Regions from separate parts of the Variovorax sp. GW822-FHT04E09 genome, predicted to be linked through region 1. Evidence: predicted binding sites of a transcription regulator. Region 1 holds the regulator's gene; each other region holds the start of a gene.

Region 1 (9,761 bases):
ATCTGCGGCAGCGCCATGCTTGCAAAGCCTTTCGCAAAGCACCGCTGCGCTACAGCAAGCTCTCGGGCGTGAGCGGCGCCAGCAGCTCGAGCATGGTGCGGTCCCAGAAGCCCGAGTCGGGTTCTTCGTGCAGCACGGTGGTCTTGCCGCCTTCCTCGCTGACCCACTCGATGCGCCGCGAGCCGGTGGCGCCCGCATCGGCGCCTTCGGCAAAGCGCAGCCGGTAGGCGCCCTGCTGCTTGAGCACGTCGAGCAGCTTCAGTGTCTGCTGCGCCATCTCGGGGCTGCGGATGAACAGGCCGATCTCGGTGTTGTGAATCTCGGAGCGCGGATCGAAATTCATCGAGCCGACGAACAGGATGCGCTGGTCGATCACCGCCGACTTGGCGTGCAGCCGCCCCACCGAGGTGCCGAACAAACCCAGCCGCACGCTGCGCCGCGTGCGCGCGGAACTCAGCTCGTGCAGCTCGGCGCCCAGCGCCAGCATGTCGGCGCGGTAGCGGCGGTAGGCGGTGTGCACGAGCGGTTCGTCGGTGGCGGCGAGCGAGTTGGTGACCACGCTGATCTTCACGTTGCGTCCGCGGATCTCACGCATCACCTCCAGCCCCGACGCGCCCGGGATCAGGTAGGGCGAGACCAGCGTCACCTCGCTGCGCGCGCGGCGCATCTGCTCGACCACGTTGTAGCGCACGCTGTCCACGTCGAGCAGCGGCACGCCGCCATACGACGCGGTCTTGCCGATCACGCGGTCGGGTGAATCGGCATACGCCTCGGCGGTGGTCCAGATCAGGCCCAGTTTGCCGGCGTCGAGGTCGTCGGCCACCGGGCTGTAGCCGAGCAGGTCGTTGGGCGCGGGCTTGGGCGGCGGCGGCGTGGTGTCGGGGCCGGTGGCGGCGTCGAAGCGGCGCTGCAGCTCCTCGCGCGGCAGGTCGGTGTGCACGACCGCGCCGATCGGGCGCACGTGCGGACTGTTCCAGTACTGGTCGAACAGCACGCCCAGGCGCGGGATCAGCGCACCCGTCACGAAGGTGTCGAGGTCGATGAAGTTCGGGCCGGTGGTGCGGCGGAAGTACTGGTTGCCGATGTTGCGCCCGCCCGCCACCGCCATCGCGCCGTCGGCGATGAAGAGCTTGTTGTGCATGCGGCGGTTGACGCGGCTGAAGTCGAACAGCGAAGCGGTGAAGCGCTTCAAGAGGCTGCCGCGCCCGGCCGGGAACGGGTTGAACAGGCGCAGCTCCACGTTCGGCGTGGCGGCCAGGCCGAGCAGCAGCTCGTCTTCGCCAGAGGTGTACAGGTCGTCCATCAACAGGCGCACGCGCACGCCGCGCTGGGCCGCATCGCGCAGGGTGCGCAGCAGGTAGCGGCCGGTCTCGTCGTTCTCGATCTGGTAGTACTGCACGTCGAGCGTGCGCTGCGCGCGGCGCGCCAGCTGCAAGCGCGTGTCGAAGGCGAAGTCGCCGCCGGGCATCAGGCGAAAGCCGCTGAGGTCGGGGTCGGGCTGCGAGGCCAGCGCGATCTTGCCGAGCGCGGTGTCGGTCGAGACGGTGATGGCCTTGGTGGGCGGGCGCGGTGCGTCGTCGGGCAGCGTTGCGCAGCCGGCAAACAGCAGCGCCGCCGCGACGACGACCACCCAATGCCCACAGCGCGACAGCAGGCGGCTCGTCATCGTCGGTCTTCTAGAGTGCCTTGCGCAGATTGGCGGGCGCGATGCGCAGCGCTTCGCGGTACTTGGCGACGGTGCGGCGCGCGCACTCGATGCCCTGCTCTTTCAGCATCTCGGAAATCTGGCTGTCGGACAGCGGCTTCTTGATGCTCTCGGAACTCACGAACTGCTTGATGAGCGCGCGCACCGCGGTGCTCGACGCGTTGCCGCCGGTCTCGGTGCCCAGCGCCGAGCCGAAGAAGTACTTCAGCTCGACCGTGCCGAAGGGCGTGGCCATGTACTTGGCGGTGGTCACGCGCGAGATGGTCGACTCGTGCAGGCCCAGCTCGTCGGCGATCTCGCGCAGCACCAGCGGGCGCATGGCCAACTCGCCGTGCACGAAGTAGCTCTTCTGGCGCTCGACGATGGCGTTGCTCACGCGCAGGATGGTGTCGAAGCGCTGCTGGATGTTCTTGATGAACCAGCGCGCCTCCTGCAGCCGCTGCGACAGCGCCTGGCTGCCTTCGCCCTTGTGCGACTTGAGCGCGCCGGCGTAGATGTCGTGCACGCGCAGGCGCGGCATGACCTCGGGGTTGAGCATGACGCGGAACTTCACGTTGGTGCCGCGCCCGGTCTTGGTGACGATCACGTCGGGAATGACGATGTTGCGCTCGACGTCGACGAAACGGCGGCCCGGCTTGGGTTCGAGCCGCGCAATGATCTGCAGCGCCGAGCGCACCAGGTCTTCGTTGGTGCGCGTGAGCGTGGCCAGGCGCTTGAAGTCGCGCCGCGCGAGCAGCTCCATGGGCTGCTTGCAGATCGCGATGGCGGTCTTGCGGATGAGCGCTTCGGCCTCGGTCTCGTCTTCGCTGGCGAGCGCCTTCAGCTGGATGCTCAGGCATTCGCCGAGGTCGCGCGCGCCGACGCCCACCGGCTCCAGGCTCTGCAGCAGGCCCAGCGCCACCTGGAAGTGGTGCACGAGGTCGTCGAACTGGTCGTTGTCGTCGCCCGCCAGGCCCGAGGCCAATGCGGGCAGCGAGTCTTCGAGGTAGCCGTCGTCGTTGAGCGACTCGATCAAAAAGCGCAGCGCGGCGCAGTCGTTTTCATTGAGCCGCAGGCTCAGCGCCTGGCGGTGCAGGAACGACTGCAGCGACTCCTGGCTGCGCGCGAGTTCGGTGGCGTCGGCACGCTCGTCGTCGCCCAGGTTGTTCTGGCGCGCGGGCGCATCGCTGCCCCACTCGCTGTCGTCGGGCGCCATGTCGACGGTGCCGTCGCCTTCCCAGTCGGGCTCGCGCTCGGCGATCTCGGCGGCGGGGCCGTCGGTGTCGGGGGTCGAGGTGGTGGTGTCGCTGGACGTGGAGGACGTGCTGGCGGCGGACGGCGTGAACTCGGCCTCCCCCTCGCCCGCGTCGTCGCGCGGCACCGGCGCATCGGCCGTGTCCAGCCCGAACTCCTCGCGCGCCGCTTCTTCCGCGGTGCGTTCAAGGAACGGGTTCTCGTCCAGCATCTGCTCCACCTCCTGGCTCAGTTCGAGCGTGGAGAGCTGCAGAAGCCGGATCGACTGCTGCAGCTGAGGCGTCAAGGCCAGATGCTGCGAGACGCGAAGGGACAGCCCTTGCTTCATGGAGACCCGACCCTCCCTTACATGCGGAAGTGCTCGCCCAGGTACACCCTGCGTACCTCGGCGTTGTCGACGATCTCCGAGGGTGTGCCTTGTGCCAGCACGTGCCCGTCGCTGATGATGAACGCGTGATCGCAGATGCCCAGCGTTTCACGCACGTTGTGGTCGGTGATGAGCACGCCGATGCCGCGCTCTTTCAGGAAACTGATGATCCGCTGGATCTCGATCACCGCGATCGGGTCGATGCCGGCGAAGGGCTCGTCCAGCAGGATGAAGCGCGGCTGGGTGGCCAGCGCGCGTGCAATTTCAACGCGGCGGCGCTCGCCGCCCGACAGCGCGAGCGCGGGCGAATCGCGCAGGTGGTCCACGCGCAGGTCGGCCAGCAGGTCGGCCAGGCGCTCTTCGGTGTGCTGCTTGGTCAGCGGCATCATGCGGCCGTTGGCGTCGGGCTCGCGTTGCAGCTCGAGCACGGCGCGCACGTTTTCCTCGACCGTGAGCTTGCGGAAGATCGAGGCTTCCTGCGGCAGGTAGCTCAGGCCCATGCGCGCGCGGCGGTGGATGGGCATGTGGGCGATGGGCTCGCCGTCGATGGTGATCTCGCCGGCGTCGGCGCGCACCAGCCCGACGATCATGTAGAACGAGGTGGTCTTGCCCGCGCCGTTGGGGCCGAGCAGTCCGACGACCTCGCCCTTTTGCACGTCGAGCGAGACGTCTTTCACGACCGTGCGGCTGCCGTAGCTCTTCTTGAGGCCGCGCGCCACGAGGCGGCTGCCTGGAATGCCGTCGGCGGTCTGGGTTCCTGCGGTTTCGATCACTTGCGCCCTTCCCCTTCGGTGCCGCCCAGCGTGGTGGTCGGGCGCAGCCCGGCGCCGGGCGCGGGGGTGGGTGCCGGGGCCGCGGGCTTCTTGCCACCGGCCGCCGGTGCGGAGCCGGGCGCCGCCGGGGCCGGCGTGGCCTTCGGCGTGAGGATGGCCTTCACGCGGCCGCCACCGCCCGCCGAGACGCCGGCGTTCGGCGGCACGAGGGAACCGTTGACGGTGTAGGTGTCGTTGCTCTGGTCATAGACGATCAGCGCGCCGCTGCTCTCGTCGTTGGCCGTGGCGCCGATCAGCCGGCGCATGACGGCACGGCGGATGAACTTGACGTTGTCGGCGCGGCTGTCGTACTCGATGACTTCCGACTCGCCCTCGATCCACTCGTCGCCGGCGTTGCGCTTCTGCTTGTAATAGGCCAGCTTGCCGGGCGCCGCCGTGACCACGCCGTACTGGTAGCCCTCGGCGTCCTGGCGCACGTCCAGCCGCGCGCCGCGGATGATGATCGTGCCCTTCGTGACCAGCACGTTGCCGGTGAACACGCTGGTCTGTTTCAGGTCGTCGTAGCGCATCGAGTCGGACTCGATGTTCATCGGCTTGGTGCGGTCGGCGGTTTCGGCCAGGGCGCCCGAGGCGGCACCGGCCAGCAACAGCGCGCCGAAAGCCAGGCGGCCGAGGCGACGAAGGGTGGGGAATGTGGGGATGGAGGGCAATGTCATAAAGGCACGAAACTTGCTCTGAAACATTGTATGCGTGGGATGGCAATTGCCCACCGCCGCCAATGAAAAAGCCCGCCGAAGCGGGCCTTGCATTCGACCGAAGAACCAGGTCGCCGGGTCTGTCAGCCCTTCTTGGCTTCGCCGATGAGGAAGGTCGCGACCTGCAGCACCTTGGACATGCTGCCGGCGGTTTCGCCGTCGACATACCAGCGGCCCGCCACGGCCAGGGCCGGCACGCCGGCGACCTTGTAGGCCTCGGTCTGCTGCGCCGCGCGGCGAGCCTTGCTGGCCACGCCGAAGGACGCAAAGGTTTCCTTGAACTTGGCGCCGTCGAGGCCGGCACGCTCGGCCCAGGCCTGGATGTTGGCGTCGCCGTTCAGGTTCTGGCGCTGCGCGTGGATGGCGGCGAACACCTTCGAGTGGTACTCGTCCAGCTTGCCCATGGCTTCGAGCGTGAAGTACAGGCGCTGCTTGGCCTCGACGTCGTTGCCCACGAAGGGCACGGGGATGCGGCGGAAGGCCACTTCCTTCGGGGCTGCCTTGACCCAGGCTTCGAGCGAGGGCTCGAAGTCGTTGCAATGCGGGCAGTTGTACGAGAAGAACTCGACCACCTCGACCTTGCCGGCGGGTGCATCGACGGGCACGCGCTTGTCGAGCACGAGGAAATCGGTGCCGGCCTTGGGGGCGCGCTGGGCGTGTGCCGGAACGGCAGCCAGCGAAAGCAGCCCGATCGAAGTGGCGGCCAGCGAAAAGTCACGACGTTTCATGGAAAAGGTTCTCCTGTGGGTACCGCAGTACAGAGCCGGCGCGCCGCCGGGAGTTCCCCGTGGGCGGCGCGCCCGAGGCGCTGGAATTGACAAACGAGTGCGGCGAATGCCGCGCGGGCGAGAGCTTAAAGGCTGTTCAAGAAAAGCGTCGGTCAGCGCTGCACGCGCACCAGCGCCGATTCGAGACCGCCGCCGTCGAGCCGTTCCTTGAGCCGGTCGGCGTCGTCCTTCTTGTTGAACGGGCCCGCGCGCACGCGGTAGACCGTGCGACCGGCCTGCTCGCGCTCGGTGACCTTGGCCTCGACGCCCATGAGCGACAGCTTGGCGCGCTGCGCCTCGGCGTCGTCGGTGGTGCGGAAGGCGCCGGCCTGCACGAAGTACATGAAGGGATCGGCACCCGAGGACGACGGTGCGGCGGCGGCCGTGTGGCTCGGCGCGGCGGACGCGGTGGTCGTGCTGCCGCCCGCACGGGCGCGGGCGAGGTCGCCCAGCGGATCGTTCGACGGCGGCAGGGCGTTGGCTTCGGCCGGCACCGGCGCGGGGCGCGCCGGCTTGGGCGCCACCACCACGGGGGCCGGGGCGGTGACCGGCGCGGTGGCGACGGGCGGCGTGCCGGGCGCCACGGTGGCGGGCGCGCCGGTGATCGGGTTCACCGGGCCGGTGGCCGTGGCGGCCGGCGGCGTGGCGGCGGGCTTGGGCGCGCCGGCCTTGCCGGCCAGCGGCGCGTTCGGGTCCCAGTCGCGGTTCTTGCGGGCTTCGGCTTCGTCCTGCTCGGCACCGCCGCGTTGCGTCTTGTTGACGAACGGGATCGGCACCTTGGTGACGTAGACCGCGATGCCCAGGGCGACGCCCAGACCGAGCACCAGGCCAATGATCAGCCCGATGACGATGTTGCCGCGTTGTCTGCTTGTCTTCTTCATGTTCAGAGGGTGATTCACATCTTGCTCGGCGCACTGACGCCGAGGATCGCGAGGCCATTGTGCAGCACCTGCGCGGCCGCTGCGACGAGTGCGAGACGCGCCAGCTTGACCGGCTCGTCGTCCACCAGGATGCGCTCGGCATCGTAGTAGCTGTGGTAGCTGGCCGCGAGTTCGCGCAGGTAGAAAGTCACGTCGTGCGGGGCGAAATCCTTCGCTGCCGCCGTCAGCATGGCCGGGTACTTGGCCAGCAGCAGCATCAGCGCCTGGGCCGCCGGGCTGTCCAGCGGCGACAGGTCGACCGCCTTGAGCGCGGCCACGTCGCCGCCCCAGGCCGCGAGCACCGAGCAGATGCGCGCGTGGGCGTACTGCACGTAGTACACGGGGTTGTCGTTGTTCTTGGTGACCGCCAGGTCGACGTCGAAGGTGTATTCGGTGTCGGGCTTGCGGCTGAGCAGGAAGAAGCGCACGGCATCGGTGCTGGTCCACTCGATCAGGTCGCGCAGCGTGACGTAGCTGCCGGCGCGCTTGCTGATCTTGACCTCTTCGCCTCCCTTCATGACGCGCACCATGGTGTGCAGCACGTAGTCGGGGTAGCCCTCGGGAATGCCTTCGCCCGCGGCCTGCAGGCCGGCGCGCACGCGCGCGATGGTGCCGTGGTGGTCGGTGCCCTGGATGTTCACGACCTTGTGGAAGCCGCGCTCCCACTTGGCGATGTGGTACGCGACGTCGGGCACGAAGTAGGTGTACGTGCCGTCCTGCTTCTTCATCACGCGGTCTTTGTCGTCGCCGTAGTCGGTCGACTTCAGCCACAGCGCGCCGTCCTGCTCGTAGGTCTTGCCGGCGGCCACGAGCTTGGCCACGGCCGCCTCGACGCGGCCGCTGGTGTAGAGGCTGGACTCGAGGTAGTAGTTGTCGAAGCGCACGCGGAAGGCCTGCAGATCGAGGTCCTGCTCGCGGCGCAGGTAGGCCACGGCGAATTCGCGGATGCTGTCCAGGTCGTCGATGTCACCGCTGGCGGTGTACTCGCGGTCGTCCGACTTGACGGTCTTCTTGGCCTTGAAGTCCTCGGCGATGTCGGCGATGTAGTCGCCGTTGTAGGCCGGGGCCTTTTCGCCGCTGGGCCACTCGGGGTCGCCGGGCTTGAAGCCCTTGGCGCGCAGCTGGGTGCTGTTGGCCAGCGTCTGGATCTGCACGCCGGCGTCGTTGTAATAGAACTCGCGCCACACGCTCTGGCCCTGCGAAGCCTGCAGGTTGCAGATGGCGTCGCCCAGCGCGGCCTGGCGGCCGTGGCCGACGTGCAGCGGACCGGTCGGGTTGGCCGACACGAACTCGACCAGCACCTTCTCGCCCGTGGCGGGCTGCTGGCCGAAGGTTTCGCCGGCGGCCAGCACCTCGCGCACGATCTGCTGCTTGGCGGCGGCCTTCAGGCGGATGTTGAGGAAGCCGGGGCCGGCGATCTCGATGGCCTCGACCCATTGGCCAAAAGCGGGGGTGGCGAGCAGCGCAGCGCTCAGTTCCTCGGCCAGTTCGCGGGGCTTGCGCCCCAGCGGCTTGGCGAGCTGCATGGCAGCGGTGCTGGCGAAATCGCCGTGCGCCGCCACCTTGGGCGACTCGAACGCGGCTTTGGCGCCAGCGCCGGGAGAGAGGGTTTCGAGCGTGTTCGCGAGCGCCGCGAGCAGCTCCTGTTTGACCAATAGCATCTGTGAATTTTACCGGGGGCAAACCCGGACCCAGTTAACGATCGTCATCCGATGGGCGATGTCGCCCGTTAGGATGGTCGGCCCCGAGGCGGGGCGTCTGTCACAACCCAACCTTGCAAGGACATATCCACCATGAAGAAGCTCCTTTCCCTGGTCGCCTCCACCGTCGCGCTCGGCGCCTGCCTGTCGTTCAGCGCCTACGCGCAGGACAAGGCACCCGCCCCGGTCGTGGCCCCCGCTGCCGCCGCCGCACCTGCGGCAGCCCCTGCCGCTGCGGCCGCACCCGCCGGTGGCGCCAGCTGCGATGCCAAGGCGATCGACAAGAACGGCAAGCCCCTGGCCGGCGCCGCCAAGAACAGCTTCATGAAGAAGTGCACCAAGGCCGCCGCCGGACCCGCCTGCGCCGCCAAGGCGGTCGACAAGAACGGCAAGGCCCTGGCCGGTGCCGCCAAGAACAGCTTCATGAAGAAGTGCGAAGCCGACGCGGCCAAGGCCTGATCCGGCGCGGCGCCGTGTGGCGCTGACATTTGTTACTCCCGAAGGGCCCGCTCATGCGGGCCTTTTCTTTTTGTCTTTTGAATTGATTACTTGCCGAAGCCGCGCGCCAGGAACACCGCCACCAGCGGGATCAGCGCGATCAGGTGCGCCTGGATCATCACCAGCTTGCGCGTCTTCAGGATGTCGGCCTCTGCCGGCAGCTTGCCCGTGGCGCGCAGCGTCTTGCGCCAGCGGAAGTAGGTCAGCGTCGGGAAGATCGACAGCACGCCCACGATGATGAACAGCGTGAGCTTCACGTGCAGCAGCGGGTTGGTCCAGTACCAGGCCGTGCCCTTCACGCCCCACCAGGTGCGCGCGATGCCGGTGGCCAGCACCGCGATGGCGGCGATGCCGTAGACCATGTCGACCTTGGCCAGCCGCTCGACCACGGCGGCATTGAGCCATTGCACGCGGCACAGCGCGGCTTCACTGGAGATGAACACGACCATCGTGAGGATGGCCAACAGATGCAGGTAGGCGAGGATGGCTTCGAGGGTCATCGGAAACTTTCTTCATCGGGGTTGCAAGCAAATGCAAAAAGCATTGTGCCGCCCGGTCACGATTTCAGGACCGCCCGCCCCAGAATTCCGGCTGCCCGTACTGCGCTTTGAGGAAATCAAGCCACAGTCGCACGCGCAGCGGCAGGTGCTTGGTGCCTGTGAACACCGCATAGATGCCGTTGGGCGGCGCGGCGAAGTCGTCGAGCAGGGGCACGAGCAGGCCGGCGTCGATCTCGGCCTCGACCTCCCAGGTGCTGCGCCACGCGATGCCGTGGCCCGCGAGGCACCAGTCGTGCAGCACCTGGCCGTCGGAACAGTCGAGCGGGCCGCTGGGGCGCAGATGGATGAGTTCCTGCACGCCCTCCTCGCTGGTAATGCGAAAGGCCCAGCCGCGCGTCTGCGAGGCGTCGCTCGACAGCGTGAGGCAGGCAAAGCGCGACAGCTCGCCCGGGTGTTTGGGCGCGCCGTGGCGGCGCAGGAACTCGGGCGTGGCGACGCAGCGGCGGCGGTTGTCGGCCAGGCGCACGCTCACCAGCGACGAGT
Region 2 (9,761 bases), on a different contig from region 1:
GCCGGGCAGCGAGAAGTTCGCCTACAAGATGAAGTGGCTCGACGCGCTGCACGCCTACATCGCGCGTGAACTCGCTGCGCACCCGAACCTCGTGCTGCTGGGCGACTTCAACGTCACGCCCGAAGACCGCGACAGCTTCGACCCCGTGGGCCTGAAGGAAACGATCCATCACACGACCGAAGAGCGCGACCACTTCAAGGCGCTGCTCGGCCTGGGCCTGACCGACAGCTTCCGCATGTTCGAGCAGCCCGAAAAGAGCTTCTCGTGGTGGGACTACCGCATGCTGGGCTACCAGAAGAATCGCGGCCTGCGCATCGACCACATCCTCGTGAGCGAGCCGCTGCGGCCGCTGGTGAAGGGTTGCGTCATCGACCGCGTGCCGCGCAAGTGGGAAAAGCCGAGCGACCACGCCCCGGTGGTGCTCGAACTCGGCGCGGGCGCCTGACGGCCATGACGACGCCGATCGCCGCACGCCTGGCCCGTTCCGCCGCGATCGCCGCCGCGGCGCTCGCGCTGGCCGCCTGCTCGGTGCTCAAGCCGGGCGGTGGATCGGAAAGCGGCACGGGCAGCACATCGCCCGGCGGCGCAACCGCCACCGAAGGCAGCCGCGACGTGCCGACCGTGCGGCTCATCACCGCGCAGACGCCCGCGATCCGCACCTACCGCAAGACCGGCGCGCGCCACATCTACAAGGCGTATGCCAGCCGCATCTACAAGGGCAAGATCCCGCCGCTGGTGTACGCGGTGGTGGTGGTCGAGACGGAGATCGATGCGAACGGCAAGGTCACCAACGTCACCTTCAGCCGCGTGCCCAGCCATGCGCCCGAAGTGCCGCCGATGATCGCGGAGCTGGTCAAGGCGACCTCGCCCTTGCCGAGCCCCGGCAAGCTGGGCGGTCACACGTATGTCGACACCTGGCTCTGGGACAAGAGCGGCAATTTCCAGCTCGATTCCCTCACGCTCGGCCAGCGCAGCCGGTAATAAAAAAAAGGCCCTGGGAGGGCCTTTTCATTCGATACCGAGTTCCTGGATTTTCCGGGTGATGGTGTTGCGCCCGATGCCCAGCTTCTGGGCCGCCTCGATGCGCCGGCCGCGCGTGTTGGCCAGGGCGGTGAGGATGAGCCGCGATTCGAAGCGGCGCGTGAGCACGTCCCACACGTCGGTGCGGCCTGCGGCCAGCAGCGCCTGAGCCTCGGCTTCGAGGCCGCTTTCCCAGGCGCTGGGGCCGGCGGGGGCACCTGACACCCCTTCGGGCGCGGCGACCACCGGCGCGGACGCATCGCGCTCGACAGCCAGCGGAGCCACCGCAGCAGCCTGCACGGGCGCCGCCACCTCGGCCACCGCCACATGCACGTCCGCCCCGCTGCCCGCCATCACTTCGGGCGGCAGGTCTTTCGACTCGATCAGCTGCGCGGGCGCCATCACGGTGAGCCAGTGGCAGATGTTCTCGAGCTGGCGCACGTTGCCCGGGAAATTGAAGGCCGCGAGCCTGGCGAGTGCCGCATCGGAGATGCGCTTGGGCTCGACGCCCAGCTGGCGCGCGCTCTGCTGCAGGAAGTGGCGCGTGAGCGCGGGCACGTCTTCGCCGCGCTCGCGCAGCGCCGGCAGGCGCAGGCGGATCACGTTGAGTCGGTGGAACAGGTCTTCGCGGAAACCGCCGAGCTTCACGCGCTGCTCGAGGTCCTGGTGTGTGGCTGCAATGACGCGCACATTGGCCTTGACCGAGTTGTGGCCGCCCACGCGGTAGAAGTGGCCGTCGCTGAGCACGCGCAGGAGGCGCGTCTGCAGGTCGAAGGGCATGTCGCCGATTTCGTCGAGGAACAGCGTGCCGCCTTCGGCCTGCTCGAAGCGGCCGCGGCGCATGGTCTGCGCGCCGGTGAAGGCGCCGCGCTCGTGGCCGAAGAGTTCGCTCTCGAGCAGGTCTTTCGGAATGGCGGCTGTGTTGATTGCCACGAAGGGGCCGTTGGCACGCGGCGAGTGTTTATGCAGCGCGCGCGCCACCAGCTCCTTGCCCGAGCCCGATTCGCCGGTGATGAGCACCGTGACGTTGCTCTGCGACAGCCGGCCGATGGCACGGAACACGTCCTGCATCGCGGGCGCCTGGCCGAGCATTTCGGGCGCGGCGACCATGCGCTCTTCGGACACTTCCTCGCGCTGGCTTTCGTCGACGGCGCGGCGGATGAGTTCCACGGCGCGCGGCAGGTCGAAGGGCTTGGGCAGGTACTCGAAGGCGCCGCCCTGGAAGGCCGAGACCGCGCTGTCAAGGTCGGAGAAGGCGGTCATGATGATGACCGGCAGGCCGGGGTGCTTGGCCTTGATCTTGTCGAGCAGGTCGAGCCCCGATCCGCCCGGCATGCGGATGTCGCTCACCAGGACCTGCGGGCCCTGCTGCTCGTCGCCTTCGGCCTGTTCGAGCGCGGCCAGCACTTCGCGTGTGTTCGTGAAGCTGCGCGTGGGCAGGTCTTCGCGCAGCAGCGCCTTCTCGAGCACGAAGCGTATCGATTGGTCGTCATCAACTATCCAGATCGGCTTCATGCATCTCCTCTGTTGCCGGGGCTGCGCTAGGGCAGCGGAATCAATATCTTGAAATCGGTTCGGCCCGGGACGCTGTCGCACTCGATCACGCCGTGATGCTGTTGCACAAAAGTTTGTGCAAGCGTCAGTCCCAGCCCGGTCCCGCCTTCCCTGCCCGAAACGAGCGGATAGAAGATGCGGTCCTTGATCGTGTCCGGCACACCCGGTCCATTGTCGATGACATGCAATTCCAGTGCCAATCGATACCACTGCTTGTTGAAGATCACCTGGCGGGCCACGCGGGTCTTGAAAGTGATCTGCGCGTCGCCCGCCGCGCGGCGCTCGGCCAGGGCCTGCGCCGCGTTGTGCGCGATGTTGAGGGTGGCCTGGATGAGCTGCTCGCGGTCGCCGCGGAACTCGGGAATGGAGACGTCGAAGTCGCGCTCGATGTGCAGGTCGCGCGGAAACTCCGCCAGGATGACCGAGCGCACGCGCTCGCACACCTCGTGGATGTTCACGTCGCCCACCACGTGCGGGCGCCGGTGCGGCGCCAGCAGCCGGTCGACCAGCGTCTGCAGCCGGTCGGCCTCGTGGATGATGACCTGGGTGTATTCGATGAGGTCGCGCGACTCGACCTCCATCTGCAGTAACTGCGCCGCGCCGCGGATGCCGCCCAGCGGGTTCTTGATCTCGTGCGCGAGGTTGCGGATGAGTTCCTTGTTGGCCTGCGCCTGGTCGATCAGGCGCTCCTCGCGGTCCTGGCGCACCTGCTGCTCCAGCGGCGACATCTCGATGATGAGCTCGCCCTTCTTGTCGCCGTGCGCGAGCGTGACCTGCACGGGCATCAGCTCGTGGTTCACGCGCCGCAAAAAGGCCTCGTAGCGCAGCGTGGCGAAGTCGTTGCTGCTGGCGCCGTCGAGCGCGGTGCGCAGCACCTGCGGCTCATGGAAACAGGCGCCGAACTGCGAGCCCTCGAGCGTGCGCCGCGAGGTACCCAGCGCGTCTTCGAGGCCTGCATTGGCGAACAGCACCGAGCCGTCGCTGTTGACCACCGCGATCAGCGTGGACAAGAGGTCGAAGGCGCGAAAGCGCGGATTGGCGCCAGTCGCCTTCTTGCCGAACACCATGGACTGCGCGCCGCTTACTGCGCCTGCGGCTTGCCGGGCAGGCGGCCGATTTCGCGGCGGATGCCGGCGATGTCGCTCTCGTTGCGCGCGAGTTCGGCCTTCATCTCGGCCACGCGGTCCAGGTACTTCTGGTAGTTGCGGCCTTCGCTGCCCTGCTTCTCGGGCTCGCCGTTGTTGTATTCCTTCTTGAGCTCGGTCTGGCGGGCCTCGGCCTTGCGCAGCTCGGCCTCGAGCACCGAACGCGCCTCGCCGTCGCGGGCGCGCTGGTCGACGCCTTCGACGCGCGGGCTGCCCGCCGGGGCGCGCGCGGCCGAACCGCCCGAGCCCGACGACGACGCACTGCCACCACCGCCGCCCGAGGGCTTCGTGCCCTGCACGACGGTGACGTTGCCGCCTTCCATGATCTTGCAGCCCTTTTGCTGGGCCACGGTCGCGTTGTTGGTGTACTCGTTGCCGCAGCGCCAGACGCGCTCTTGCGCGAGCGCCGCCGTGGCGGTGGCGAACGAGGCGGCGGCCAGGAAAATCAGGGAAGCAGTCTTCATTTGGATCCGGAGAGGGCGCGACAAACGCGCATTTTGATGCAATTCGGGCCCGCTCACGACAGGGTGTTCCGCACCAAGGAAAAAGGACGGCCGGGGCCGTCCTTTTGTCTTACTTGCCCGCCGGGGCGGGCTCGTTGTGGCGCTTTTTACAGCGAGTAGTACATGTCGAACTCGACGGGGTGCGTCGCCATGCGGAAGCGCGTGACTTCCTGCATCTTGAGGTCGATGTACGCGTCGATGTACGAGTCGGTGAACACGCCGCCCTTGGTCAGGAACGCACGGTCCTTGTCCAGGTGCTCCAGGGCCTGGTCCAGGCTGTGGCAGACGGTCGGGATCAGCGCGTCTTCTTCCGGCGGCAGGTGGTACAGGTCCTTGCTGGCGGCTTCGCCCGGATGGATCTTGTTTTCCACGCCGTCCAGGCCGGCCATCAGCAGCGCGGCAAAGCCCAGGTACGGGTTCATCAGCGGATCGGGGAAGCGCGCTTCGACGCGGCGGCCCTTCGGGTTGGCCACGAACGGGATGCGGATCGAGGCCGAGCGGTTCTTGGCCGAGTAGGCCAGCTTCACCGGGGCTTCGAAGCCGGGGACCAGGCGCTTGTAGCTGTTGGTACCGGGGTTCGTGATGGCGTTCAGGGCACGGGCGTGCTTGATGATGCCGCCGATGTAGTGCAGCGCGAAGTCCGACAGGCCTGCGTAGCCGTCGCCGGCGAACAGGTTCTTGCCGTCCTTCCAGACCGACTGGTGCACGTGCATGCCGGAGCCGTTGTCGCCGACGATGGGCTTGGGCATGAAGGTGGCGGTCTTGCCATAGGCGTGGGCCACGTTGTGGATCACGTACTTCTGCAGCTGAACCCAGTCGGCGCGCTGCACCAGCGTGCTGAAGCGGGTGCCGATCTCGAGCTGGCCGGCGTTGGCCACTTCATGGTGATGCACTTCGACCGGGATGCCCAGCGATTCGAGCACCAGGCTCATTTCCGAGCGCATGTCCTGGAAGCTGTCGACCGGGGGCACCGGGAAGTAGCCGCCCTTGACTGCGGGACGGTGGCCGCTGTTGCCGTGCTCGAACTCCTTGTCGGTGTTCCACGAGGCTTCTTCGGACTCGATCTTCACGAAGCAGCCCGACATGTCGTTCTTCCAGCGCACGCCGTCGAACACGAAGAATTCGGGTTCCGGTCCGAAGTAGGCGGTGTCGCCCAGGCCGGAAGCCTTCATGTACGCCTCGGCGCGCTTGGCGAGCGAGCGCGGGTCGCGCTCGTAGGCCTTGCCGTCGGCCGGGTCGATCACGTCGCAGGTCAGGATCAGCGTCGTTTCTTCGAAGAACGGGTCGATGTTGGCGGTGTTCGGGTCGGGCATGAGCTGCATGTCCGAGGCTTCGATGCCCTTCCAACCGGCGATGGACGAACCGTCGAACGCGTGGCCCGAGGTGAATTTGTCTTCATCGAAGTGCGACACGGGCACGGTCACGTGCTGCTCTTTGCCGCGGGTGTCGGTGAAGCGCAAGTCGACGAACTTGACCTCGTTTTCCTTGACGAGCTTGAGTACATCGGCGACGGTCTTTGCCATCAGTTTCTCCTGAGTTGGATGGTGGTTAGGAATACAGGGACGGGAGGATGCAGTTTCTGTGCCATTGTCACCCCGCCGGATGAGGCCCGGGTGACGGCCCAGGGGCTGCCGGAAAAGGAAAAAATCACCAAATTGGTGCAATGCAGATTAACGCACCAATTCAGGGCCAAGCTTCGCATCGAAAGTGTGCAGACCTTCGATGAGCTGGCCATAGGCGGCATCGAGCTTCGCGGGGTCGCCCTTGACGCCCAGCTCGATGTGGCGCCCGTACTGCGGGTGATCCACGCTGGGGAGGCTGAACACCTTGATGCCGGCGTGGGCCTGCTCGATGGCCTGCATCAGGGGCGTGAGGGTGGCTTCCATCGCACCGAAAACGATCACGGACTTCTCGGCAATGGCGTTGCGGGTGAACAGATCGGCATACCGGCTGTCGAGCACCGACTCGATCATGGGCCAGGCCATGACCGGAAAGCCCGGCACGAAATGCACGTGCTCGACGCTGAACCCCGGGATCTTGTTGTACGGGTTGCGGATGATCGACGCGCCCTGCGGAAACACGCCCATGTTCAGGCGGTGGATGTTGTCGGGCCGGTCGGGTTCGTAGGGCACGCCCTGCTCCAGGGCCGTGTCCTGCATGCGCTCGCGGATCAGCGCCTCGGCCTCGGGGTGCAGCGCCAGCGGCACGCGCAGGGCCTGGGCGGCGCACTGGCGGGTGTGGTCGTCGGGCGTGGCGCCGATGCCGCCGGTCGAGAACACGATGTCGCCCGAGGCGAAGGCGCGCATCAGGGCCGCGGTGATCCGCGTGGGCTCGTCGCCCACGTACTCGGCCCAGCCCAGCTGGAGGCCGCGCGCGGCCAGCAGCTCGATGACCTTGGCCATGTGCTTGTCGGCCCGCTTGCCGGAAAGGATCTCGTCGCCGACGACGATGAGACCGAATGCGCGTGTCATGGAGAACTCCATTGAGAAAGAGCGGCCTTGTTGGCCTCGGTGGCTTCGGCCGCCTCGAGCGTCTGCTGCGCGTCGCCGCTGCCGGCCGCGGGCTGCTGCGCCGCGCGCTGGGCGCGCAGCTGGGTCAGGGCGTCGAGGCAGTAGTGCGCGAACCAGAGCGCGGAGAAAGCAAAGACCAGCGTGTAGATCCAGATGGCGATCGGCACCAGCACGAAGAAGGCGGCGGCGAACAGCAGGCCCGAGGCCCAGACGATGCTCGGCGCGGCGCCCAGGTAGCCGCACAGCACGCCGATGCACAGCAGTGGCAACCGGTGGGCGCGCAGCAGCGCGGCGCGTTCCTCGGGGCTGGCGTGCTCGGCCAGCGCGTCGAAGCTCATCACCCGGTAGGTCAGCCAGCCCCAGATCAGCGGCGGCAGGATCAGCACCAGCGGCGGAATGAGCCACAACGGCATCGACACCACCAGAGCGATCAGCGCCAGCACGGTGGCGCCGAGCGAGCGCAGCACGCTGCCGAAGAAGGAGGCGCCCTTCTTCTGCTCCAGCGTGGGAAAGCGCCGTTCGGCCACGAGCTTGGTGAGCGCCGGCGCCATGAAGCCGGCCACGATGAGCAGCGACAGCACGACGATCAGCGGCGTGACGCCGAACACCACCACCAGCGGCGCCAGCGCGGCCGTGACGTCACTGGAGAACAGGCGCCCGATCCAGGCCCAGAAGCTGGACAGCAGCGGCCAGGCGTCGAGGGCCTCGCGCGTCCAGGCGACAGCCGCGTCCCAGTAGAAGTAGCCGAGCCCTGCGGCCAGCAGCACCATGAGCGCCAATGGCAGGAGCGACAGCACGATCACGCGCGGGAGCATGCAATAGGCCACCGCGCGCCAGAAGGAGTCGAGGAGCAGGCGCATGAGGTTCGAGGATAGCGCAAGGCCCCGGCCCGCCAGCCGCCGGGCCTGCGGGTGGATCAGGCGCGGCCGAACAGCCGCTTCAGCCCCAGCCACTGCTGCGACCAGAAGCCCTGGCCGTAGTCGCGCGGCCGACCGTCGGCGCCGGGCTCGACCTGGTCGCGGATGCCGGTCGGGTCGTAGCGGTTCTCGAAGTTGGCGGTGCGAAAGAGCATGTCCCACCAGGGCAGCAGCACGCCGAAGTTGTGGCCGCCGAGCGTGCTCCGGCCGTGCGACTCGTGGCCCAGCCCGATGCTGTGGTGCAGCCGGTGAAAGCGCGGGCTGACCCACAGCCGCTCGCCGATGGCCCCGAAGCTCAGCCGCAGGTTGGCGTGCTGCAGGCTCTCGCTGAGCTGGGTGAAGGCCACGACGGCGATGAACTGGCCCGGCGCCACGCCGATCAGCTGCGCCACGATGACGATGAGCGTGTCGTGGATGACATCGTCCAGCAGGTGGTTGCGGTCGTCGCTCCACATCGTCATCTGGCGTTGCGAGTGGTGCAGCGAATGCAGGCTCCACCACCAGTTGAACTGGTGCTGGCCGCGGTGGATCCAGTAGCCGACGAAGTCGAGCACCACGAGGTAGATGGCAAAAGCCACCCACGGCACGTCGGTCACGCCGGGCCAGGCCTCGTCCAGGTGGAAGGTGCCCCACCCCGCCATGCGCAGGCTGCCGAGCAGGTCGTCGAACAGGGGCTGCAGCGTGAAGAACAGCGCCAGCCGGAACAGGCCCAGCCGGTGGATCAGCGTGTAGAGCACGTCGGTGCGGATGGCGCGGCGGTCGGTCATGGGCTCGACCGCGCGCCAGCGCTGCAGCGGGCCGATGACGGCCAGCAGCACGAGGATCTGGATCACGCCGACCAGCAGCCAGCCGGTGGCGTCGAAGGCGTCCTCGGCCCAGCCGCCCAGGCCGATGGCGTACACCAGCGGCTGCACGGCGGTCTCGAAGAGCCAGCCCTGCATGGCGGAAAAAACGTCGGTCAACCAGTCGATCACGGCGAAAACTCAGGAATCAAGGATGGGAGGCGATCCAGGCGCGGTAGTCCGGATGCTGGCGCAGGGTGCGAAAGCAGAAGCCCTTGGCCTTCAGGCCGACGATCAGCGGCTCGAGGTTGGCGGGCGCCCACGGGTCCTTGCGCGACCAGATGCCCAGGTGCGCCAGCAGGATGTCGCCGGGGCGGATGCCTGCCAGCGCCTGGGCCAGCAGCTTCTGATTGCTGAAGGCCTCGCTGGGCAGCTCGTCGCCCAGGAAGCCGGCGGGCGACCAGCCCACGTGCGCGTAGCCGCAGTCCCTGGCGGCCGCCAATAAAGCGGGCGAGGTCTTGCCGCCCGGCGCGCGGTACAGCGGCAGCGGCTTCTTGCCGGTGATGGCGGCCAGCCGGTCGGACGACTTGCGGATGTCGGCGCAGTACTGGGCCGCGCTCCAGACCGACTCCTTGCCGGTCTGCGGGCCGGCCGACGGCTTGATGCGAAAGCTGGGCGGCGTGCCCTTGACGTCGCCGCGCCAGTAGGCGTGGTCGTAGGTGTGCGAGCCGAACTCGTGGCCTTCGGCCGCCCTCGCCTTCCACCACGGCGCCCAGTGGTCGTCCAGGCTGTCGCCGTCGGTCTGGGTGCGCTCGGCGGCGGCGAAGAAGGTGACGCGCACGTCCTGGCGCTTGAGCACGTCGGCCACCAGCGGGGCGATGCCCATGTGGCCGGTGTCCAGCGTCAGGTAGACCGGCTTGTCGCAGGCGGCGGCTTCCTGGGCCCCGGCCGCCGGCACGGTGGCGCAGGCCAGCGCCGCGACGGCGAAGGCCACCCCGGCGGTGCGCAAGCCGCGCACGCGCTCAGATGCGCTTGGCATGGTCGAGGGTCCAGACGCCGTGCGGCGAGCGGCCGACGTTGATCTGCCGCACGACCTTCTGGCTCGCGAGATCGACCACCGTGAGCTTCTTGGCCCAGCGCGAGGTCACGTACAGCGTCTTGCCGTCGGCCGACACGTCCATGCAGTCGGGGCCGCCGGGCACGGCGTAGTTGGCGACGACCTTCAGCGTGGTCAGGTCGATGCGGCTGATGGTGTTGGCCACCCGGTTGCTCACGAACACGGTCTTGCCGTCGCCGGCCGAGCGGAAGGCGTGGGCGCCCTTGCCGGTGG
Region 3 (9,761 bases), on a different contig from region 1:
GGTCGTAGTTGATGACCACGGGCAGCTGCGCGATGTCCAGGCCGCGCGCCGCCAGGTCGGTGGCGATCACCACGTCCCAGCGGCTCTGCTTGAACTGCGCCAGGATGTCGCGGCGCGTGCCCTGCGCGATGTCGCCGTGGAAGGGCACGGCGTAGATGCCGTTGCGGTACAGCTTCTCGGCCACGGTCTGCGCGGCGTGCTGCGTGGCGACGAACACCAGCACGCGGTCCCAGGTGCCTTCGTTGTCCTTCAGCAGCTGGCGCAGCAGCTGGGTGCGGCGGGCGGCGTCGACCTCGATGGCGCGCTGCACGATGTCGGGGCGGGTGCCGGGCTCGCCCTGCACGTCGACCAGCGCCGGGTCGTGCAGCATGTCGTCGGCCAGCGCCTGGATGGCGATCGGGAAGGTGGCCGAAAAGAGCAGGTTCTGGCGCCGCGCGGGCAACAGCGCCAGGATGCGCTGGAGCTCCTCGGCAAAGCCCAGGTCGAACAGGCGATCGGCCTCGTCGAGCACGAGCGTCGACACGGCGTCGAGCGCGAGCGCGTTGTGCTCGACCAGGTCGAGCAGCCGGCCGGGCGTGGCGACCACGATGTCGGCGCCGCCGCGCAGCCGCATCATCTGCGGGTTGATCGAGACGCCGCCGACCGCGACGACGATCTTCAGGCGCTCGGGCAGGTGCCGCGCGAAGTCTTCCAGCGTCTCGCCCACTTGGGCCGCGAGTTCGCGCGTGGGCACGAGCACCAGCGCGCGCAGCCGGCGCGACGCCGACGAGGCGGGCTCCGCGGCCAGGCGCTGCAGCAGCGGCAGGGAAAATGCGGCCGTCTTGCCGGAGCCGGTCTGTGCCGAGCCCCGCAGGTCGCGGCCCTGCAAAATGGCAGGGATGGCCGCCGCCTGGATGGCGGTCGGCGCGGCAAAGCCGCTCGCGGCGGCCGCTTGCGCGAGCGCGGGGGTCAGGCCCAGGGTATCGAATGGCATGGAACGGGCACCGGGAAAAAGAGAGAGATCGAAAGAAAGACGGATCGAATGGGAACGATGAAGAACAGCCGCACCGGCAGCACGCTGGTGTACTCCACCGAGGCGGGCGGGCGCATGTGCCCCGACTGCGGCGCCCCGATGGCGCAATGCCGCTGCAAGGAACTCGCGAAGGCCCGCACGGCGGCCACGGACGGCATTGTCCGCGTATCGCACGAGACCAAGGGCCGAAAGGGCAAGGGCGTGACCGTGGTCAAGGGCCTGCCGCTCGACGCGGCGGCGCTGGCGGCCGTGGGCAAGCAGCTGAAAGCGGCCTGCGGCACGGGCGGCACGGTGAAGGATGGCACCGTGGAGATCCAGGGCGATCACCGCGAGGTGGTCATCGCCGCCCTCGTGAAGCAGGGCCACACGGTCAAGCGCGCAGGCGGCTGAAAGCGCGCATGAACCCCGAAGACCTGCAGCGCCTGGTGACGCTCGAAATGCCTTTTGGCAAGCACAAGGGCACGCTGATTGCCGATTTGCCCGGAAATTACCTGACCTGGTTTGCGCGCGAGGGTTTTCCCGCGGGAGAAATTGGCCGGCTGCTCGCTTTGATGCATGAAATAGACCACAACGGCCTGTCCGACCTCCTGAAACCGTTGCGAAACCGCCCGTCGGGTCGGAATGTTTCTCGATAACACAAGATTTCCCCCCTTTTTTCGGAAATCGGGCCGGATAATCCGGCTCACGTGTCTGCGAGCTTCGGCTCCCGTGCACGTAATTTGGTGATCGGTCAGTTTCGCGCCACAGCGCATTAGTTTGTTGTGATTCTGGGACTCCATCGCTTTGTGTTTTTTTGGTTTGAATTAGGAGTCCCTCCATGGGCAAGAAACTTTACGTGGGCAACCTCGCCTACTCCGTGCGTGACAACGACCTGGAACAAGCTTTCGGCGAATTCGGTTCGATCGTCAGCGCCAAGGTCATGATGGAACGTGACACCGGCCGTTCGAAGGGCTTCGGCTTCGTCGAAATGGGCACCGACGCTGAAGCACTCGCTGCAGTCGAAGGCATGAACGGCGCATCGCTGCAGGGCCGCGCCCTGACGGTGAACGAAGCCCGTCCGATGGAAGCACGTCCCCCCCGCACCGGCGGTGGTGGCGGCTACGGCGGTGGTGGCGGCGGCGGCTACGGTGGTGGCGGCGGCGGCGGTTACGGCGGCGGCGGTGGCGGCCGTAGCGGTGGCGGCGGTGGTTACGGCGGCGGCGGCGGTGGCCGCGGCGGCTACTAAGCCCTCCCCCACACACTCATGAGCGCCTCGGCGCTCTGAATGAATGAAAAGCTCCTTCGGGAGCTTTTTTCGTTTCTGGCCCCACAACCCGCCCGCCCCCTTCGGGGAACAGCGACACGAAGCGCGCGAAGCCTGGGGGAGAGCCAGTTCCGTACTTTCCCTGTAAGCATTTGTCCGTACCGCGCTGGTCAGCCGACGGTCAGCCGCTGGCGACGACCCTCGTCCCTTCGAAAACAGAGGGTCGAGACAATGAAAATCAAGAGACAGGCGGACTTCTTCTCAGGAGTCATGTTCGCCGCCGTCGGTGGCGCGTTCGCCATCGGCGCCACCACCTACACCATCGGCGACGGCGCCCGCATGGGGCCGGGGTACTTCCCGCTGATGCTGGGCATCCTGCTGGCGCTGCTGGGCGCGCTGATCATGTTCCAGGCCATGGTGGTCGAGAGCGCCGACGGCGACAAGATCGGCAAATGGGCCTGGAAGCCGCTGGCCTTCGTGCTCGGCGCCAACCTGGCCTTCGGCGTGCTGCTGGGCGGCCTGCCCAGCGTCGGGCTGCCGGCGATGGGCATGATCATCGCGATCTACGCGCTGACGATCATCTCGAGCATGGCCGGCGAGCACTTCAAGCTGCGCGACGTGCTGGTGCTCTCCACCATCCTGGCGGCCGGCAGCTATGTGGCCTTCATCTGGGCGCTCAAGCTCCAGATCCAGGTCTGGCCCACCTTCATTTCGGGCTGAGGAGCACACCGCCATGGAACTGTTCCACAACCTGGCGACCGGCTTCGGCGTCGCCTTCACCTTCACCAACCTGCTGTACTGCCTGGTCGGCTGCATCCTGGGCACGCTGATCGGCGTGCTGCCAGGCATCGGCCCCGTCGCGACCATCGCGATGCTGCTGCCCGCCACCTACGCGCTGCCGCCCGTGTCGGCGCTGATCATGCTGGCCGGCATCTACTACGGCGCCCAGTACGGCGGCTCGACCACGGCCATCCTGGTGAACCTGCCCGGGGAGTCGTCCTCGGTGGTCACCTGCATCGACGGCTACCAGATGGCAAGGCAGGGCCGCGCAGGCCCTGCGCTCGCTGCCGCGGGCCTGGGCTCGTTCTTCGCGGGCTGCGTCGGCACGCTGATCCTGGCGGCCTTCGCGCCCCCGCTGACCGAGCTCGCCTTCAAGTTCGGCCCGGCCGAGTACTTCTCGCTGATGGTGCTGGGCCTGATCGGCGCGGTGGTGCTGGCCTCGGGCTCGCTGCTCAAGGCGGTGGCGATGATCGTGCTGGGCCTGCTGCTGGGCATCGTGGGCACCGACGTGAATTCGGGCGTCGCACGATTCAGCTTCGACATTCCCGAGCTCACCGACGGCATCGGCTTCGTGGTGATCGCCATGGGCGTGTTCGGCTACGGCGAAATCATCGGCAACCTCTCGCAGCCCGATGACGAGCGCGAGGTGTTCACGCACAAGGTCAAGGGCCTGTGGCCCACCAAGGACGACTTCAAGCGCATGACGCCCGCCGTGCTGCGCGGTACGGCGCTGGGTTCGGCGCTGGGCATCCTGCCGGGCGGCGGTGCACTGCTGGCGGCCTTCGCGGCCTACGCGCTGGAGAAGAAGATCAAGATGCGCCCCGGCGAAGTGCCCTTCGGCAAGGGCAACATCCGCGGCGTGGCCTCGCCCGAGTCGGCCAACAACGCCGGCGCGCAGACCTCCTTCATTCCGCTGTTGACGCTGGGCATTCCGCCCAACGCCGTGATGGCGCTGATGGTGGGCGCGATGACGATCCACAACATCCAGCCCGGCCCGCAGGTGATGACCAGCAACCCCGAGCTGTTCTGGGGCCTGATCGCCTCGATGTGGATCGGCAACGCGATGCTGATCATCCTGAACCTGCCGCTGATCGGCATGTGGATCAAGCTGCTGACGGTGCCCTACAAGTTCCTGTTCCCGGCGATCGTGCTGTTCTGCGCGATCGGCGTGTACTCGACCAACAACAACACCTTCGACGTGTGGATGGTGGCGATCTTCGGCTTCATCGGCTACCTGTTCCTGAAGCTGCGCACCGAGCCGGCCCCGCTGCTGCTGGGCTTCATCCTCGGGCCGATGATGGAAGAGAACCTGCGGCGCGCGCTGCTGCTGTCGCGCGGCGCGTGGAGCGTGTTCGTCACGCGGCCGCTGTCGGCGGGCCTGCTGATCGCTGCAGCCTTGCTGCTGGCCATCGTGCTGCTGCCGGCGATCAAGGCGAAGCGCGAAGAGGCCTTTGTCGAGGACTGACCTCGGCGCCCCGAAAAAAAGCCCCTGGCCAGACGCCAGGGGCTTTTTTTTATTTCAGGAACGCGTCGTAAGCCGTCTTCAGGATCAGCGCACTCACCACCACGATGAACACGATCCGCACGAAGCCCGCCCCGTGCTTCAGCGCCACGCGCGTGCCGACCAGGCTGCCGGCCACGTTGGCCACGGCCATCACCAGCCCGTAGTGCCACCAGACGTGGCCCTTGGCGGCCAGCAGGATCAGCGCGGCGGCGTTGGTCAGCGTGTTGATGACCTTGGCCGAGGCCGAGGCGTTGAGGAAGTCGTAGCCCATCCAGCGCACGAACAGGAACACCAGGAAGCTGCCCGTGCCCGGCCCGAAGAAGCCGTCGTAGAAACCGATGGTCAGGCCGATGGTGCTGGCCGCCAGCGTCTCGGCGCGGCCGCTGAAGCGCGGCGCGTGCAGCCGGCCCATGTCCTTGCGCGCCAGCGTGTAGACCAGCACGCCCAGCAGGATGACGGGCAGCGCCCGGCGCAGGAAATCGCCCGGGAAGACCGTGACGGTCCAGGCGCCGAGCATCGAGCCGCCGAAGCCCAGCAGCGCGGCCGGCCACATCGCGCCCCAGCGCATCTGCACCCGCTGGCTGAACTGGGCCGCCGACGCCGCCGTGCCCCAGATGGACGCGCTCTTGTTGGTGCCCAGCAGCGTGGCGGGCGGCGCGCCCGGAAACACCGCAAAGAGGGCCGGCACCAGGATCAACCCGCCGCCGCCCACGATCGCATCGATAAAACCCGCGAGCAGTGAGGCGCCCGTGACCACCAGCATTTCCATGCGCGCGATTGTCTCACCGGAATCGCTATCAAAACGATAGCTGTGGTGACCGGTACCGGCTGGCCAGGAGGCTTGTTTGGCTTGGAGGAAAGCGCCTGCATTCGCGCTGCGAACAGGCAAAAAAAAGCGCCGACCAGCGGCGCTTTTCAAATATCAGACAGGCATCTCGTACGGAGCCTTTGAAGAATGTTCTTGTTGATCGATCGGAAGCTTGTCTCCTCGGACCCTCGGCAGTACGAGCAGGGCCCGTCGCGAGTGCGCAGATTGTGCAAGCGCGCACCCGCCCGGTGCATTAGGAATTACCCGCTTCGTGTTACTTCGACCTCCCGGTTGGGAAACCAAAGTGTTTCAGTCAGTTAACAAGATGGCATGACTCGTGCACACAGGCCTCTTGTCCACCACTCCAAGAAGAAACGGTCATGGCCCTGCTGGCACCCCAAGCCTCCCTGAACGCGGCCGACACCGCCTGGATGATGACCTCGACCGCGCTGGTGCTGCTGATGACGCTGCCCGGCATCGCGCTCTTCTATGCCGGCATGGTGCGGCGCAAGAACGTGCTGGCCACCATGGCCGGGGTGGTGGCGATCGCCGCCGTGGTCTCTCTGACCTGGTTCGCGCTCGGCTACTCGCTGGCCTTCACGCCCGGCTGGCCCTGGCTGGGCAAGCTCTCGCGCATCGGTTTTTCGGGCTTCGAGTACCTGAAGGAGGCCGGCCAGGTGGCCGTGAGCCACGTGGCGCCGAACGTGCCGGAATCGGTCTACGCGATGTTCCAGCTGAGCTTCGCGATCATCACGACCGCGCTGGTGCTCGGCGCCTTTGTCGAGCGCATGCGCTTCTCGGCGCTGCTGTGGTTCGCGCTGCTGTGGAGCGTGCTCGTGTACGCCCCCGTGGCGCACTGGGTGTGGGAGCCGGGCGGCTGGCTCGCGCAGATGGGTGCGCTCGACTTCGCGGGCGGCTCGGTGGTGCACGTCAACGCGGGCATCGCGGGGCTGGTGTGCGCCTATGCGCTCGGGCCGCGCCGGGGCTACGGGCGCGAGGCCTTCGAGCCCTACAGCCTGGCGCTCACCATGACCGGCGCGGGCCTGCTGTGGGTGGGCTGGTTCGGCTTCAATGCCGGCTCGGCGGTGGCGGCCGACGGGCGCGCCGGCCTGGCCATGCTGGTGACGCACATCGCGGCGGCGGCCGGCGCCATGAGCTGGATGGTCGGCGAATGGATCGTGCGCCGCAGCCCCTCGCTCTTGGGCCTGTGCTCCGGCCTCGTGGCCGGGCTGGTGGCGATCACGCCGGCGGCCGGCTTCGTCACGCCGCTGTCGGCGCTGGCCATCGGCGCCATCGCCGGGCTGGCCTGCTACTGGGGCGCCACGGGCCTGAAGCACCTGCTCGGTGCGGACGACTCGCTCGACGTGTTCGGCGTGCACGGCATCGGCGGCATCGTGGGTGCGCTGCTCACTGGCGTCTTCGCCGACCCGCGCATCTCGGGCGCGGCGGGCAATGTGCTGACGCAGGCGATCGCGGTCGCCAGCGTGGCGATCTACAGCGCGGCGGGCACGGCCATCGTGCTGTTCCTGGTGCATGTGCTGGTCGGATTGCGCGTCGACCCCGAGAGTGAACTGGTGGGCCTCGATCTTGCTCAGCATCGTGAACACCTGGGAGCCTGACCACCCGAGGGAGACGCCATGCCATCCATGTCCGAAAGCGAACGCATCGCGCTTGCAGCACGCCTTCACGTGGCACTGCGGCGAAAGCACGGGCGCGTGACCGACACCGAATGGATGGCCACCAACGCCGAGTACGCCGCCGAGATCGTGCGCATGACGCGCCAGCACGCCGCCGAGACCAAGGACGACGAACTCGACCAGCTCGCCACGCGGCTCGAGCAGGCCATGGAACCGCTGGCCCGCGCCGCGCGGCTGGCGGCGCGCCAGCCCGACGGCCTGCCGCCCACGCCGCCGCCGCGCTACGTCGGCGGGCTGCGCTGACGAGGCCTCAGTTCGCGGCCAGTGCCGCCTTGCGGATCGACGCCAGCGTGCTCGCGGGCGTGATCGCCTCCGGGTCCAGCAGGCAATGCAGGATCGCAGGCTTGCCGCTGGCACGCGCACGCGCGAGTGCGGGGCCGAATTCTTCCGTCGTGGTCACGCGTTCGCCGTGGCCGCCGAACACCTCGGCGTAGCCGCGGAAGTCGGGGTTCTTCAGCTGCGTGGCGCTGATGCGGCCAGGGTAGTGCTTTTCCTGGTGCATGCGGATCGTGCCGTACATGCCGTTGTCCAGCAGCACCACGAGGATCGGCAGGCCGTACTGCACGGCGGTCGCGAACTCCTGGCCGTGCATCATGAAGTCGCCGTCGCCCGCGAACACGACCACCTCGCGTTCGGGCCACAGCCGCTTGGCACCGACGCCGGCCGGCAGGCCGTAGCCCATCGAACCGCTGGTCGGCGCGAGCTGGCTCGCGAACGCGCGGAACGGCCAGAAGCGATGCACCCAGGTCGCGAAGTTGCCCGCGCCGTTGCAGAAGATGGTGTCGACCGGCAGCACCTCGCGCAGGTGCTGCATGACCTCGCCCATCTGCAGCGGGCCGGGAATGCGGATCGCGGCCGGGTCGCTCCAGCGCAGAAAGTCTTCGCGCGCGGTCTTCGTCTCGGCCTGCCACGCGGGCGATGAAGTCGGACGCAACGTGGACACCGCTTCGGCGAACGCCTGCGGCGTGGCGTGGATGCCCTGCGTCGGGCGGTAGAGCTTGCCGAGCTCGTCGGCATCGGCGTGCACATGCACCAGCGCCTGCGTCGGCTGCGGGATCGCGAACAGCTCATAGCCCTGCGACGGCACTTCCGACAGACGCCCGCCGACCAGCAGCACCAAGTCCGCATTGCGGATGCGCTCCAACATACGCGGGTTCGCGCCGAGCCCCAAGTCGCCCGCATAGCAGGGATGCTCGGCGGACATCAGCATCTGGCGACGGAACGAGCAGTACACCGGCAGCGCGTAGGCCTCGGCGAACTGCGCGAACTGCTGCGTCGCGGCTTCGGACCAGCGGCTGCCGCCCAGGATGACGACGGGCCGCTGCGCCTGCGACAGGCGCTGCTGCAACTCGGCGATCTGCGCCGCGCCCGGATGCGTTTCGGTGACGGCATACGGCAGCGCATCGGCCACCGCGGCGGCTTCGGTCAGCATGTCTTCGGGCAGCGCGATCACCACCGGACCGGGCCGGCCCGAGGTCGCGACATGGAAGGCGCGCGACACCAGCTCGGGCACGCGCGCCGGGTCGTCGATCTGCACGACCCACTTGGCCATCGTGCCGAAGACCGCGCCGTAGTCCAGCTCCTGGAAGGCTTCGCGGCCCATCGCGTCGCGCGCGACCTGGCCGACGAACAGCAGGAGCGGCGTCGAGTCCTGGTGCGCGATGTGCACGCCCGCCGCCGCATTGGTGGCGCCGGGGCCGCGCGTGACGAAGCAGATGCCGGGCTGGCCCGTGAGCTTGCCCTGCGCCTCGGCCATCATCGTGGCGCCGCCTTCCTGCCGGCACACCGTCACGTCGATCGATGCGTCGTGCAGCGCGTCGAGCACGGCCAGGAAGCTTTCGCCGGGCACGCAGAAAAGCTGCCGGACGCCGTGGGTGATGAGCTGGTCGACCAGGATCTGGCCGCCGGTGCGGGAGGAAGTCATGAGGGTTCCAGTGGAATGAAGAGAAGATGTTCAGGAAAGCGCGGCGCAGGCGGCGGCGATGCGCGCACAGGCCTCTTCGAGCTGCGCCATCGACGTCGCATACGAGATGCGGAAATACGGTCCGAGCCCGAACACGCTGCCCGGCACCACCGCCACCTCGAAGTCCTGCAGCAGGTAGCGGCAGAAGTCGCTGTCGGTCTGCAGCAGCGCGCCGCTGGCGGTGCGTTTGCCGAGCACGCCGGCGCAACTTGCGAAGGTGTAGAAGGCGCCCCCGGGCACGCGGCAGTGCAGGCCAGCCGTGCGGTTGAGCGCGGCCACGACGAAGTCGCGGCGCTGTTGAAACGACGCGCAGCGCTCGGCCACGATGCCCTGCGGTCCGGTGAGCGCCTCGATCGCCGCGGCCTGGCTCACCGACGACGGGCACGAGGTCGACTGGCTCTGCACCACGGCCATCGCCGCGATCAGCGCGCGCGGTCCCGCGCCGTAGCCGACGCGCCAGCCGGTCATCGCATAGGCCTTCGACACGCCGTTCACCGTGAGCGTGCGTTCGCGCAAGCGCGGCTCCACCGCCACCGGCGTTGCGAACGCGAGGCCGTCATAGAGGATGTGCTCGTAGATGTCGTCCGCCAGCACCCAGACGTGGGGATGGTCGAGCAGCACGTCGGTGATCGGCTTCAGTTGCGCCGCGCTGTAGGCCGCACCGCTCGGGTTCGACGGCGAGTTGAGAAACAGCCAGCGCGTGCGCGGCGTGATGGCGGCCTGCAGTTGCGCTGCTGTCAGCCGAAAGCCGTTC

The links. Region 1 encodes sigma-54, which starts transcription at its own class of promoters, with help from an activator protein. Its sites were predicted from a motif close to TGGCANGNAANCTGCTTT; they were not measured.
Region 2: glnA (type I glutamate--ammonia ligase) is a predicted target of sigma-54. The motif match lies at 5,792-5,809, and genes of this name have one in related genera.
Region 3: AC1RL8_RS26775 (ammonium transporter) is a predicted target of sigma-54. The motif match lies at 5,674-5,691, and genes of this name have one in related genera.

What each region holds. Positions count from the first base shown of each region.
Region 1 is NZ_JBXAMR010000010.1:60,007-69,767, reverse strand. Features, by position in the region: gene AC1RL8_RS28720 (phospholipase D family protein) at 50-1,666, opposite strand; gene rpoN (RNA polymerase factor sigma-54) at 1,677-3,266, opposite strand; gene lptB (LPS export ABC transporter ATP-binding protein) at 3,284-4,078, opposite strand; gene lptA (lipopolysaccharide transport periplasmic protein LptA) at 4,075-4,794, opposite strand; gene AC1RL8_RS28700 (thiol:disulfide interchange protein DsbA/DsbL) at 4,917-5,561, opposite strand; gene AC1RL8_RS28695 (SPOR domain-containing protein) at 5,714-6,481, opposite strand; gene argS (arginine--tRNA ligase) at 6,496-8,181, opposite strand; gene AC1RL8_RS28685 (hypothetical protein) at 8,314-8,679, shown strand; gene AC1RL8_RS28680 (DUF2214 family protein) at 8,766-9,218, opposite strand; gene AC1RL8_RS28675 (LysR family transcriptional regulator) at 9,283-9,761, opposite strand, start outside.
Region 2 is NZ_JBXAMR010000002.1:257,104-266,864, reverse strand. Features, by position in the region: gene xth (exodeoxyribonuclease III) at 1-445, shown strand, start outside; gene AC1RL8_RS08610 (hypothetical protein) at 451-981, shown strand; gene ntrC (nitrogen regulation protein NR(I)) at 1,009-2,535, opposite strand; gene glnL (nitrogen regulation protein NR(II)) at 2,562-3,641, opposite strand; gene AC1RL8_RS08595 (hypothetical protein) at 3,656-4,183, opposite strand; gene glnA (type I glutamate--ammonia ligase) at 4,330-5,745, opposite strand; gene AC1RL8_RS08585 (competence/damage-inducible protein A) at 5,893-6,693, opposite strand; gene AC1RL8_RS08580 (EI24 domain-containing protein) at 6,690-7,592, opposite strand; gene AC1RL8_RS08575 (sterol desaturase family protein) at 7,649-8,623, opposite strand; gene AC1RL8_RS08570 (polysaccharide deacetylase family protein) at 8,640-9,470, opposite strand; gene AC1RL8_RS08565 (YncE family protein) at 9,454-9,761, opposite strand, start outside.
Region 3 is NZ_JBXAMR010000008.1:126,352-136,112, forward strand. Features, by position in the region: gene AC1RL8_RS26740 (DEAD/DEAH box helicase) at 1-973, opposite strand, end outside; gene AC1RL8_RS26745 (translation initiation factor Sui1) at 1,022-1,402, shown strand; gene AC1RL8_RS26750 (DUF3820 family protein) at 1,411-1,647, shown strand; gene rbp (RNA-binding regulator) at 1,830-2,237, shown strand; gene AC1RL8_RS26760 (tripartite tricarboxylate transporter TctB family protein) at 2,487-2,975, shown strand; gene AC1RL8_RS26765 (tripartite tricarboxylate transporter permease) at 2,989-4,500, shown strand; gene AC1RL8_RS26770 (sulfite exporter TauE/SafE family protein) at 4,550-5,308, opposite strand; gene AC1RL8_RS26775 (ammonium transporter) at 5,728-6,966, shown strand; gene AC1RL8_RS26780 (hypothetical protein) at 6,985-7,287, shown strand; gene AC1RL8_RS26785 (thiamine pyrophosphate-binding protein) at 7,295-8,968, opposite strand; gene AC1RL8_RS26790 (pyridoxal phosphate-dependent aminotransferase) at 8,999-9,761, opposite strand, start outside.